DNA from 2 places in the Arthrobacter sp. Y3223164 genome. Region 1 is predicted to be linked to the other one. Evidence: predicted binding sites of a transcription regulator. Region 1 holds the regulator's gene; the other holds the start of a gene.
The links. Region 1 encodes HrcA, which represses chaperone genes, less so after heat shock. Its sites were predicted from a motif close to TTNGCACTCGNNNNNNNCGAGTGCNAA; they were not measured.
Positions count from the first base shown of each region.

Region 2: a site for HrcA is predicted at 5,347-5,373, ahead of groL (chaperonin GroEL). Genes of this name have one in related genera too.

Region 1 covers NZ_JBNHGF010000198.1:283-5,090, reverse strand. Annotated here, with positions in the region: partial or broken gene AC5RUJ_RS10655 (TetR/AcrR family transcriptional regulator) at 1-307, opposite strand, end outside; gene AC5RUJ_RS10650 (DUF4188 domain-containing protein) at 363-848, shown strand; gene AC5RUJ_RS10645 (DUF4870 domain-containing protein) at 928-1,350, opposite strand; gene AC5RUJ_RS10640 (DUF3097 family protein) at 1,460-2,302, opposite strand; gene hrcA (heat-inducible transcriptional repressor HrcA) at 2,449-3,462, shown strand; gene dnaJ (molecular chaperone DnaJ) at 3,536-4,669, shown strand; partial or broken gene AC5RUJ_RS10625 (RsmE family RNA methyltransferase) at 4,672-4,808, shown strand, end outside.
Region 2 covers NZ_JBNHGF010000079.1:782-9,225, forward strand. Annotated here, with positions in the region: partial or broken gene AC5RUJ_RS06390 (threonine/serine exporter family protein) at 1-626, shown strand, start outside; gene AC5RUJ_RS06395 (siderophore-interacting protein) at 755-1,642, opposite strand; gene AC5RUJ_RS06400 (uracil-DNA glycosylase) at 1,974-2,729, opposite strand; gene AC5RUJ_RS06405 (DUF3263 domain-containing protein) at 2,895-3,203, shown strand; gene AC5RUJ_RS06410 (LytR C-terminal domain-containing protein) at 3,264-3,911, shown strand; gene AC5RUJ_RS06415 (cold-shock protein) at 4,314-4,520, shown strand; gene AC5RUJ_RS06420 (TM2 domain-containing protein) at 4,616-5,140, opposite strand; gene groL (chaperonin GroEL) at 5,535-7,163, shown strand; gene AC5RUJ_RS06430 (DUF4031 domain-containing protein) at 7,249-8,169, opposite strand; partial or broken gene AC5RUJ_RS06435 (ribonuclease H family protein) at 8,253-8,444, shown strand, end outside.

The DNA.
Region 1 (4,808 bases):
ACATGAGGCCGTACAGGACCGGATGCTCCAGGGCCCACGCCCGGTAAGCCTTGCCCAGCGCTTCCAGTCCGTCGGGAGCGGCGCGCTGCTGGGAGGCCGCGAAGGAGGCGAAACCGTCGTCGAGGATGGCGGTGAGCAACTCCGCCTTCCCGCCGAAGAGCGAGTACACCGCCGTCGTCGACGTCCCGGCCGCCGCCGCGATCGCCCGGAGGGACACGCCGGGGGCGCCGTCGCGGGCGATCAGGGCCGCGGCAGTGTCGAGGAGTGTGCGGCGCAGCGAATCATCGTGGACTATGGGTCTTGCCATGAGCCCAGTATTCCATAACAATGTTCTGTAACACTGTTACGAAAGGAATCGGCTCATGTCTGAACACGTACACACAGGACGGTTCACAGCCGATCCGGGAGTCGAGCGCGTCACGGTTTTCCTCATCGGGATGCGGGCGAACCGCTGGTGGAAGATCGGCAAGGTGGCGCGCACCGCGTCGGCGATGCCGGCGATGCTGGCGCACCTGGCGGCATCGCCGGAGGCCGGCCTGCTGGGCTTCCACCAATGGTTCGGGCGCACCACGATCATGCTCAGCTACTGGAAGAGCCCGGAACACCTGCAGCGGTTCGCGTCCGACCGCTCGGCGCCGCACCTGGAACCCTGGCGGCGGTTCATGCGCGAATCGGCCGGCAGCGGGGACGTCGGTGTGTGGCACGAAACGTACGAGACGGTGCCGGGGGGCCGGGAGAGTGTCTACAGCGACATGCCGCGCTTCGGCCTGGCCGCGGCGACCGCCCACGTGCCGATCGCGGCGGGGATGAACACCGCCCGCCAGCGGTTCTCGCGGCAGGCAGGGTAGGAGGGCGGCACTGTAGGAGGCCGCAGCGCTGACGGAACGGCAGCGCTAACGGAGCGGCTGTGGGGGCCGGATGTCAGATCTACCGAAACAGGCGCAGGTTGTAGGCGTACCGGTAGGGAACGCCGCGGTTGCACTTGACGCCGGCGATGACGGAATAAACCGTGAGGAAGACCCAGATGGCGGCCGCGATGACGGCAAAGAGTCCGCTGACCGCCGGGATGAGGATCAGCAGGTTCGCAATGATGGCCACCGCCGTGGGCGGAACCGTGAAGTTCAGGGCCTCTTTGGACTCCTGGGCGGTAAAGGGACCCCGGTCCTTGAAGATCAGGTAGATCGCCAGCGACGGGAAGCAACCCAGGATGCCGCCGAAGTGCGCCATGGTGGCCCATTGCCGGTCCTCCGAAGGGGTCAGGGGCAAAGCGGACGCCGACGCGCTCTGGTACTGCTGGCGCGGAGCGGACTTGCGCTCCGGCTGCTGCTGACGAGCAGAGTTCTCGGACACTGGACCTACCTTCGGAAAATCTTCTGACGGCTCACTTCTGTTCCTAGCCTAGCTGTTCCAGCCCGTCTCCCGGTGCATTCCGCGGGCGGGGGCGCCCGACGGAACCGGCTCAAACCGTCAGGAAATCGATGACTTCTTCCACCCGGCCCAAGAGACTGGGCTCCAGGTCGGCATAGGTGTTAACACTGCCCAGCAGCCTCTTCCAGCCGTCGGCGATGTCTATCTGGGTCCGGTGCGGCCAGCCGAGGCCGGCGAGGATGCCGGTCTTCCAATCGGTGCCGCGCGGAACCACCGGCCACGCGGACCGGCCGATGACCGCCGGTTTAATGGCCTGCCACACGTCGACATAGGGGTGGCCCACAATCAGTACGTTGCCCGCCGCCGCGGGCACGGCCATGGCGGCCTCGGCTATCCGCCACTCCTTGGAGTTGGGGACCAGGTGGTCCACCAGGATGCCGAGCCTGCGCTGCGGGCCGGGGGAGAAGTCCGCCACGGCCGCTGCCAAATCGTCCACGCCGTGCAGGGGTTCGACCACGATCCCCTCTACCCGGAGGTCGTCTCCCCAGACCTTCTCCACGAGTTCGGCGTCATGCTTGCCTTCGACCCAGATCCGGCTGGCCCGCGCTACCCTGGCCCGCTGCCCCTCGACCTTGACCGAACCGGAGGCCGTCCGTTGCCGGACGGGAGCCTTCGCCGCGGGCGCCGCCGGCACCACCTTCACCGGCTCGCCCTCGAAGAGGAAGCCGAAACCCAGCGGAAACGAGCGGACCTTGCCCCGGCGGTCTTCCAGCGACACCAGATGCACACCGCCGGACTTCTCCACCCGGTCGACGGCGCCGACCCACCCGCTCTGTGCGTCCTCGAGCACCAATCCCGGTTCGGCGCCGATTTCGCGCAGTGCCCGGGCCTTGGGGGCGGTGAGATCCTGGGGGCCCCAGCCGTAGCTGCTCATAAAATTTAAGTCCTCTGCTGGTTGTCGTCCTCACGGCACGGCCGCCCGACAATGCTAACAACGGCGGCGACGTATTAGACTTAGCACTTGGACGTGTTGAGTGCTAACGGTCTGTCCGCAGACGAGTTGGAGACAGGAGGAGTGCAGTGAGCGAGGTCCGGAGGCTGGAAGTGCTCCGCGCCATTGTCGAAGACTATGTGCACTCGCGTGAGCCGGTGGGCTCCAAGGCACTGGTCGACCGGCACAGCCTGGGCGTATCGTCAGCCACGATCCGCAACGACATGGCGGCGCTGGAGGAAGAGGGGCTGATCGTCGCCCCGCACACCAGTGCCGGCCGGATTCCCACGGACAAGGGCTACCGCCTGTTCGTGGACCGGATTTCGGACGTCAAGCCGCTCTCTGCCCCCGAGCGCCGCGCCATCCAGAAACTGCTGGAAGGCGCCGACGACCTTGACGATGTCATGGAACGCACCGTGCGGCTGCTGTCCCAGTTGACCAACCAGGTGGCCGTCATCCAGTATCCCCAGCTGGGTGCTGCCAAGGTGCGGCACATCGAGTTCATCCTGCTGGCTCCCAAAAGGGCCCTGGTCGTGCTGATCGCGGACAACGGCAAGGTGGAGCAGCATGTCGCGGCGCTTCCGGCGGACGTCACCGAGGATGCCCTGGCCACGCTGCGCACGGCATTCCTGTCGGTGCTGTCCGGGAAGCCGCTGGCGGCAGTGCCGGGGCTGCTGAAGACCTCCCCGGTGCCGCCGCAGGCGGGGCCGGCGGGCACGGCCGAGGCCCTGGCGTCGCAGCTTTCGCAGCTTGCCGCGGCCACGAACGAGGAGCGGATCCTGATGGCCGGCACGGCCAACCTGGCCCGTTCCACGGTCGACTTCCAGCTGAGCATCGGTCCCATCCTCGAGGCTCTTGAAGAACAAGTGGTGCTGCTGCAGTTGCTCTCCGAACTGCATCAGGACGCGCGTGGCATGTCGGTGAGCATCGGCAGCGAAAACCCCTACGGTTCGCTGGCCGAAACCTCCGTGGTGGCCACCGGATACGGCCCGGGCGCGACGGCCAAGGTCGGCATCCTCGGCCCCACCCGGATGGACTATCCCACCACCATGGCCGCGGTCCGCGCCGTCGCACGTTATTTGTCACGGATCCTCGCCGGCTAGCCACACGCCGCGCAGTGTCCGCACCGGCCGTCGGCGCCGGTGAACCGATCCCCAGGAAGTGAAGTACTACAAGGTGAGTAACCACTACGACGCCCTCGGTGTCAGCCAGGACGCCTCCACCGAGGAAATCAAGAAGGCCTACCGCAAGCTGGCCCGCAAGCTGCATCCGGACGTGAACCCCGGCCCGGAGGCAGCCGAACAGTTCAAGCAGGTCAGCCACGCGTACGAGGTGCTGTCCGACCCGCAGAAGCGGCGCATCTACGACACCACCGGCAACGAGAACGGCAACGACACCGGCTTCGGCGGCGGCTTCTCCGGGTCCGGGTTCGCCTTCCAGGACATCTTCGAAAGCTTCTTCGGCGGCGCCGGAGCGGGCGGCGCCGGTCCGGCCTCCCGGACCCGCCGCGGCCAGGACGCCCTGATCAACGTGCGGATCGACCTCAAGGACGCGGTCTTCGGCGTCAACAAGAAAATCGAAGTGGACACCGCCGTTGTCTGCCCCACCTGCGACGGCAGTTGCTGCCGCCCCGGCACCAGCCCGCGCACCTGCGACATCTGCGGCGGTTCCGGCCAGGTCCAGCGTGCGGTGCGGTCCATCCTGGGCCAGGTCATGACCACTGCCGCGTGCGGCAGCTGCCAGGGCTTCGGCACGGTCATTCCCGACCCCTGCAACGAGTGCAACGGTGAGGGCCGCGTCCGCAGCCGGCGTTCGCTGACCATCAAGCTCCCGGCGGGCGTCGGGACCGGAACGCGGATCCAGCTGGCCGGCCAGGGCGAAGCGGGCCCCGCCGGCGGCCCGCAGGGCGACCTGTATGTGGAAATCCGCGTGAACCCGGACAAGAACTTCATCCGCGAGGGCGACGACCTGCACGTCACGCTCTCGGTGCCGATGACCGCCGCCGCGCTGGGCACCGACCTTACACTGGACACCTTCGACGGCGAACAGGAAGTCAGCATCAAGCCCGGCACGCAGGCGGGCGAGACCCTCACCCTGCGCGGCCTGGGCGTGACCCACCTGCGCGGCTACGGTCGCGGCGACCTGCAGGTGCACGTGCATGTGGAGACTCCCAGCAAGCTGGATGCGGAGCAGGAGGACCTGCTGCGCCGGCTCGCCAGTGCCCGCGGCGAGGAATACACCGAGGGCAAGCTGGCGTCCTCCGGCACGGGCGTCTTTGCCCGCCTGCGGGACCGGCTCGGTAACCTCTAGGCGTGACCAGCCACCTGTTTTTCACAGCTCCGGGCGAGCTCGACGACGTTGCTCCGGGCGACAGCTTCACCCTGGCCGGGGACGAGGCGCGGCACGCCGTCACGGTCAAGCGGATCGAACCGGGTGAAGCCGTCGATCT
Region 2 (8,444 bases), on a different contig from region 1:
AGGATGCGATCAACGGCTTCCCGGTCACCGCGTCGGGACGCTATCTCTCGGCCTTCTTTACCTTCGCTGCGATTGCCGCCGGCGTCGCCGTGGGGCTGGTGGGCGGCTCGATGCTCGGCGTCAGCCTGCCCGAAGTCTTTGTGGAGGGCCAGGGCCAGTACCCCTACGTGGTGCGGGCGCTGCTGCTCGTCGTGTCAACCATTGCCCTCAGCATGACCGAGCAGACCAAGCTGAACATGCTGCTGCCCACGGCCGCCGTCGGGCTGGTCGGGCTGTTGATCTACGATCTCGCGGTGTGGGCGGGGATCGGCGACCGGATCGGCCCCGCCGTCGGGGCGGTGGTGATCGGGTTCCTCGGGCGCATCGTGGGCCTGCGGATGGGCTCGCCGCAGCTGGTGGTGGCGGTGCCGGCCGTGCTGTTCCTGCTGCCCGGGCTGTCCGTGTTCCGGTCCATCTTCGAGCTGACCGTCAATTCGGAGGCGCCGTTCAACGGCATCCTGGGGCTGTTCGGTGCGCTGACGGTGATCCTGGCCATCGCCGGCGGTACCGTGCTCGGCGACAACCTGGCCCGGCCGTTCACCAAGGGGCTGGGCTCGAACGAAAACCGGCGGGCCCGGCGCCGCTAAGGACGCCGGATCCACCGGGTGCGGGATGGGTTGCCCTGCACCGGGGGCCGGGGTGGGCGTCGGGGATGGGCGCCCGGTGGGCGCCGTCCGCCGGTGGATCGTTGCAGAAAGCCCCCGGCGATCCCGGCTCAGGCCGGGTAGTTCTCCGGGAAGATCTGGCCCGCCGGCGTGCGCTTCTCCGCCTGGAAGGCGTCTTCGGCCCGGCCGTAGGCCCAGTAACCCGAGATGGAGACCTGGTCGCGGGACAACCCGTGGTCCTTGAACAGGACATCGCGCAGGGACTTCACCTCGTCGCGCTCGCCGTGGACGAATGCATCCACGCGGCCGTCGGGCCAGTCCAGGCCGGCTATGGCGTCGCGCAGCAGGGTAGCGGTCCCGGGCGTTTGGCCGCGCCGGAACAGCCAGTGGATTTCCAGGTTGGCCGGAGCGCCCAGCTCCTGCACGTCCGCCTCGGAATCCACTTCCAGGAAGGCATGGCCGCGCGCGTCCGGAGCCAGTGCCTCAATGGCGGCGGCAACTGCCGGCAGCGCCGCGTCGTCGCCGGCCAAAAGGTACCAGTCGGCGTCGGGATCGGGCCGGTACGCGCCACCGGGGCCGTTGAACATCATCCAGTCGCCCGGCTTGGCCTGCGCGGCCCAGGGTCCGGCGAGGCCTTCGTCGCCGTGGACCACAAAGTCGACCACGACTTCGCGGGTGTCGCGGTCCAGCCGGCGCACGGTGTAGGTGCGGGTGACGGGCAGCTTGTCGGCCGGAAGGGTTTCCTTCAGCTCCGCGACGTTGACCGGGAGTTCCACATCGAGCGCGGGGTCCAGGAAGATGATCTTGATGTACTGGTCGGTGGCGTCCTTGGCGGCAAACCGTTCGGCGAACGAATCGAACGCCTCGCCGCCGGCGTAGACCCGGACCATGTGCTGTGAAATCCACTCGGTGCGCGTCACCTGGAGATTCGTCTGCACCCGCGGCGGCCGAGCGCTCCGTCCCGCACGGGCCGGGGCTGCTGCCGGTTGTGTCTGCATCCTGCACTACTCCTGACGAAGGGAAACTGCTACTGAGGAGAACCTAATCCACCGGTCGGGTAATCCCAATTTGCGGATGTTAAAGGTCACACGCGCGCCCAGGAACGCACGGACCCCCACCGCGAACCCCTTGGCCTCAGCGGTCCGGGCAAGGTCCCGGCTGTCCACGTTTGGCCGAAACTGTCCATGTCTTGGAAACCGTTAAGGCCTTGACCTGCGGCGACGCCGGAGCTGCGCGCAAAACATGGACAAAACGTTCCGGCGTCTGCCAGCCGGCAGCCCACGTCGCCCGGCTGCACGACGCGGCTCAGGCCCGGCTGCACGACGCGGCTCAGCGCAGCTCCCAGTGCACCGGTTCGGCGCCTTGGGCGGCCAGCAATTCGTTAACCCGGCTGAAGGGCCGCGACCCAAAGAATCCGCGGGAGGCCGACAGGGGGCTGGGGTGCACGGTCTCGATCCGCGGCACCTGCTCCAGTACCGGAGCCAACTGCTGGGCTTCGCGGCCCCAGAGCAGTGCCACCAGTGGGCCGCCGCGCTGGGCCAGCGCCCGGACCGCGAGTTCGGTGACCTGCTCCCACCCCTTGTTGCGGTGGGAGCCGGCCTTGCCCTCCTCTACGGTCAGCGCGCGGTTAAGCATCAGCACGCCTTGGTCGCTCCAGGCGCTCAGGTCTCCGTGCTGGGGCGGCCGGATGCCCAGGTCCATCTGCAGTTCCCGGTAGATGTTGGCCAGGCTGCGCGGCAGCGGACGCACGTGCCGTTCGACGGCGAAGGCCAGTCCGATCGAGTGTCCCGGCGTGGGATAGGGGTCCTGGCCGACGATCAGGACCTTGACCTTGGACAGCGGGCGCTGGAATGCCCGCAACACGTTGGCCGGCGCGGGCAGCAAGGTTTTTCCGGCGGCGCGCTCGCCGTCGAGGTAGGCGGCCAGGTCCCAGAGCAGGGGTTCGGCGGGAGCAAGAACCTCGGCCCACTCGGGATGAATCACGGCGGAGAGCTCCCGGGGCGAGGCAAACGGGTACGGGGCGCCAAGGTCCGCGGCGGGCGGGTGGGCTGGCAGCGGAAAGAGGGCACCGTCGTCGTAGTTCACAGTTCCATCTTTGCGGAAACCACCCGCCGGCAGGCAATCCGGTCGCGCACGCCGCCCGCCGGGCCGGGACCGGCCCGGGGCGGTGAATGACATGCCTGTGATTCGCCTTTATCATGGGGGAGGTATTGATTGCTGTCAGCAAGTACTAGGAAGCGCAGGTGTGTTGTGGCGGGTTCGGCCGAGGCCAGTGCCTTTTCACTCGAGGCCGAGGTTGACGACGCCAGCCCGCTGAGCGAACGCGACCAGCGCATGCTGGCTCTGGAGCGGCAGTGGTGGAAGTACGCCGGAGCCAAGGAACAGGCCATCCGCGAACTGTTCGACATGTCCGCCACGCACTACTACCAGATCCTGAATGCGTTGATCGACACCGAGGATGCGTTGGCGCACGATCCGATGCTGGTGAAGAGATTGCGTAGACTACGTACGTCCCGCCAGCGCGCGCGCACTGCTCGCCGGCTGGGCACCGACGCCTAGATCCGGGACGGCCTGGTAGGCCGGTTTCCGTTTCGCCACCACAAGGATGCACTGAAAGCGATGAGCAAGTACCCCCGGGATGAGTTCGACCAGGTCCCTGAAACTTCAGACCGCCACGGTGTGCACCGCGCACGGATGGCGACGCCGAAGTCCAACGGCCTGGGCCTGATCGTCCTGGCCGCGGTACTGGCGCTGGCAGTTGGCGCCCTGTCGTTCTTCGTGCTTCCGCTGCTGGGAGGCGGAGGATCTTCGACCACGGCCGCCGGCCAGGCCGCCCCCGCTGCCAGCGTTTCGCCCACGCCAACGGCGCAGGAAACCGAAACCGCCGAGCCGGAAGCGACCGCCGCCGCGAAGCCGACCGAGGAGGCAACGGAAGAGCCCACCGAGGATCCGACCGAGGAGCCAGCCGAGGAACCCACGGAAGAGGCCGCGGCGGTCAACAAGCAGGACCCGGTGATGATCCTCAACGGCACCGGCGTGACCGGGCTGGCCGGCACCGTGTCGCAGCGGGTGCAGGCGGACGGCTGGTCGATCGCGGTCGTGGACAACTGGGGCGGTGCCCCGCTCGCCGGCTCGGTGATCTTCTACAACCCGGGCCAGGAAGCCAACGCGCGGGCCCTCGGCCAATTGCTGGGCATCAGTGCGATGCAGGAAAACGGCAACGTCTCGCAGTACGTCACCGTGGCGCTGGGACCCGGCTACCAGTAAGGCATTCTCCTCGCCGCGCCGCCAAGGTGGCGCTGGGCCCGGCTGCCAGTAAGGCATTCTCCTCGCCGCGCCGCCAAGGTGGCGCTGGGCCCGGCTGCCAGTAAGGCATTCTCCTCGCCGCGCCGCCAAGGTGGCGCTGGGCCCGGCTGCCAGTAAGGCATTCGCCAGGCCGGGCCCCCAATAGGCCGTGCGCCTGGATTGCGCGCCGGCCGGGCCGCCAACTGCCCGCGGCGCCGTAGCCCTATTACCCATGCGGAGCGGCCTCAAAGCGGAATTTCGGTTACGCCTCAATAACATTTAAGTGTGCGGTAGCTCACTTCACCCCGCTGCGCGGTTAAGGTGAAACCATCCTGCCGCTGAACCGTACACGGCAGGCTGGAACTACTGAGTATGGAGAACGCTATGGCGCTGGGAACCGTCAAATGGTTCAACGCGGAAAAGGGCTACGGCTTCATCACCGTGGACGAAGAAAATTCCGATGTTTTTGTCCACTGGTCCGCTATTCAAATGGATGGTTACCGTTCCCTCGATGAGGGGCAGCGCGTAGAGTTCCAGATCGGCCAGGGCCAGAAGGGTCCGCAGGCAGAAGAGGTCCGGGTCGCCCCGTAGCAGACCCGCAATGACGACGGCGGCGGAGGCTGGGGTGCCTCCGCCGCCGGTTTCGTCGCGCCGGTTCGTCGCGCCGGTTCGTCGCGCCGGTCGGGCTACTCCTTGAGCGGGATCCCGCGGGCGTCGCGCTTGAACGGCTCTGCCCCGACCAGGATCATGATGCCCTCGACGAACCCCCAGACGGCGCCGAAACCAAACGTCAGGAACGTGACGACAATCTGCACCACGCCGATGGCGACGTGGCCCAGATAGAACCGGTGGACGCCCAGGCCGCCCAGCAGGATGCCGAGCAGCCCGCCGATCAGCCGGGACTTCTGTTCCGGATAGTAGTAGCCCGGGGGAGCCCCGTAGTACTGCTGCTGCCCGTAGGGCTGGCCCTGGCCCGGCTGGCCGGGCTGCGCGTATGGCTGTCCCGGGGCGCCGTACGGTTGCTGGCCGAAGGGCTGCTGGCCCGGCTGCTGTTGCCCCGGAGCCCCGTAACCCGGCTGGCCGGGCTGCGGGTATTGCTGTCCCGCTGCGCCGTACGGCGACTGTCCGCCGAGCGGCCTAGTCGGGTTGGTGCCCGGTGCCAGGGGCTCGGTGGGGTTGCTGGTGTTCTTCTCGTCCGGTGATTCAGACATGGTTCTCCGACCTGTGCCCGGTGCCGGGCCGATTGTTCGCGTGCGCTGTCTTGCCTGCCAATCTACGCGGGAGGGGCCTGTCGTTTCCATGGGGGTCCACCCTGATTGTTGGCCCGGGGGTGCTCAGGGGGATCTCGGCCGGAGAAGCGCGTCATCCGGCAGGCCCAACAGCTTGCACTCGACACCTGCGAGTGCTAATTATTGAGTTAGCACTCTCGCGGGCTGACTGCTAAGAAAGCCCGTAGGGAGTGAAACCCGCCACCTCGGTGAGGTGAGCGGCGCGGCGTACCGAATCCGCCGTCGTCGTGAGCCGTCCGTCGCGGGCACCGCAGGTGGCCAGCAGCCGTCAAAAGCTGCGTCCAGTGTCTATTGTCCAGAAGGGACGTAAGCCGCTATGGCAAAGATCATTGCATTTGACGAAGAGGCCCGCCGCGGCCTCGAGCGCGGACTCAACACCCTCGCTGACGCCGTTAAGGTAACCCTCGGCCCGCGTGGCCGCAACGTCGTGCTCGAGAAGAAGTGGGGCGCCCCCACGATCACCAACGATGGTGTTTCCATCGCCAAGGAGATCGAGCTGGACGACCCGTACGAGAAGATCGGCGCCGAGCTGGTCAAGGAAGTCGCCAAGAAGACCGACGACGTCGCCGGTGACGGCACCACCACCGCCACCGTCCTGGCCCAGGCCCTGGTCAAGGAAGGCCTGCGCAACGTTGCTGCCGGCGCCGACCCGCTGAGCCTGAAGCGTGGCATCGAGAAGGCTGTTGACGCCGTCACCGCCGAGCTCATCGCTTCCGCCAAGGAAATCGAGACCAAGGAACAGATCGCCGCTACCGCGTCGATCTCCGCCGGAGATCCGCAGATCGGCGAGCTGATCGCCGAGGCCCTGGACAAGGTGGGCAAGGAAGGCGTCGTCACGGTCGAGGAGTCCAACACCTTCGGCCTGGAGCTTGAGCTCACCGAAGGCATGCGCTTCGACAAGGGCTACCTGTCCGCATACTTCGTCACCGACGCAGAGCGCCAGGAGACGGTCCTCGAGGATCCGTACATCCTGATCGTCAACTCCAAGATCTCCAACGTGAAGGACCTGGTTGGCATCCTGGAGAAGGTCATGCAGTCGGGCAAGCCGCTGCTGATCATCGCCGAGGACGTCGAGGCCGAGGCCCTGGCCACCCTGATCGTGAACAAGATGCGCGGCACCTTCAAGTCCGTGGCCGTCAAGGCTCCGGGCTTCGGTGACCGCCGCAAGGCCATGCTGGCCGACATCGCCATCCTGACCGGCGGCCAGGTCATCGCCGAAGAGGTCGGCCTCAAGCTGGAGAACGCCACCCTGGACCTGCTGGGCCAGGCCCGCAAGGTGGTTGTCACCAAGGACGAGACCACCATCGTCGAAGGAGCCGGCGAAGCCGACGCCATCGCCGGGCGCGTCAACCAGATCCGTGCCGAGATCGAGAACTCCGATTCCGACTACGACCGCGAGAAGCTGCAGGAGCGCCTGGCCAAGCTGGCCGGCGGCGTTGCAGTCATCAAGGCCGGTGCCGCAACCGAGGTCGAGCTCAAGGAGCGCAAGCACCGCATCGAGGACGCTGTCCGCAACGCGAAGGCTGCCGTTGAGGAAGGCATCGTCGCCGGTGGCGGCGTGGCCCTGATCCAGGCCGGCGCCAAGGCGTTCGCCAACCTCAACCTCGAAGGCGACGAAGCAACCGGCGCCAACATCGTCAAGGTTGCCATCGACGCTCCGCTGAAGCAGATCGCACTCAACGCCGGCCTGGAGCCGGGCGTCGTGGCCGACAAGGTCCGCGGCCTGGCCGACGGCCACGGCCTGAACGCCGCCACCGGTGTCTACGAGGACCTGCTGGCTGCGGGCGTGAACGATCCGGTCAAGGTGACCCGCTCTGCCCTGCAGAACGCGGCCTCCATCGCCGGCCTGTTCCTGACCACCGAAGCCGTTGTCGCCGACAAGCCGGAGAAGGCCGCTCCGGCCATGCCGGGCGGCGACGAGATGGGCGGCATGGGCGGCTTCTAAGCTTCCCCGCCACCACCTCGGCTTGACAGCAGGCCACGGTTCAGCGAGGCGCGGTTCCCGTCACGGGAGCCGCGCCTCGCGGCCTTTAACCCCTTTCCGCAGCGAGCCAGTCGGGCCTCTCGTGCCAGGCTTCCAGCTCGGCGGCGAGGTTGTGCCGGGCATGCTCCAGCCACTTCTCCCGGGCGGACGGGGTCCGGTAGAGCGGATCCAGCGCCAACAGACCACGGACGACGGCGGTGCGCCCGGCGGCGAAGTCGGCGTCGGGCACGTGCGCATAGTCTTTGCGGACGTCCCGGACATAGCTGCGGTACTCCGCCGGCGTTCCGCCGAGGACGGACAGGTCGGCGTCGCACAGCAGGGCACCGGTCCGATCCTGCGGGCCGGGCGAATGGGTGGCCGTGAGCAGAACCAGCCGGACCACTTCGGCCGTCTCCTCGCCGCTGCAGCCCGCGGCCGGCAGGCAGGCAGCCGCGAGATCAGCCGATTCCTGTTCGTCGACGCCGGGCCGGCCGTTGTAGACGGCGTCGTGGAACCACGCCGCCAACCATACTGCCCGCGGCCGGGGAACGGACCCGGCCGGGGCAGTGAGCTGTTCCAGCGCCTCCAGGACAGCCAGCAGGTGGCCGGGGCCGTGGTAGTGGCGGTGCGGTTCTCCCCAACGGTCCAGCAGGTCGCGGCCGAGGTTCTCCTGCCCGGGCAGCATCTCGTTCCACCGGCGGAGCAGCACCCTGCGCAGCCTCTCCGGGCGCTGACGGGCCGGTACCCGCAACCCGCTCGCCTGCAACCGGCGGGTCAGGTCACCGGCGCTGACTTCGACGGCACCCAGCCTGACCAGCTCGGCGTAGCGGCTGGCCGGCACATCGTAGTGGTCCCGGTCGAAGGCCCGCTCGCGGATCCCGGCTGCCGCGGCGAAGCGGTGCAGCTCGGCCAGCGACGTGTCGGAGACCAGATGGGAAAAGTGGGTGCCATGCGCGGGCCAGAGCGGAGGATCGATGAGTATTGCCACGTGCCCAGCCTAGGGCCAGGAATGTAGGCTACGTGCCCCGCGCACCGCCAGGAACGGTGGCCGGATCTGAAAAGATGGAGATTATGACTATCACTGCTGCCGCCGATGGCTCCGCGCTCGGCAACCCCGGACCCGCTGGCTGGGCCTGGTACATCGACGACACCGCGTGGGCTGCCGGGGGCTGGCCACACGGCACCAACAACCAGGGCGAGCTGATGGCTGTGCTGGACCTGTTCCGGGCCACTGCGCACCTGCCGCAGGAACACCTGCGCGTG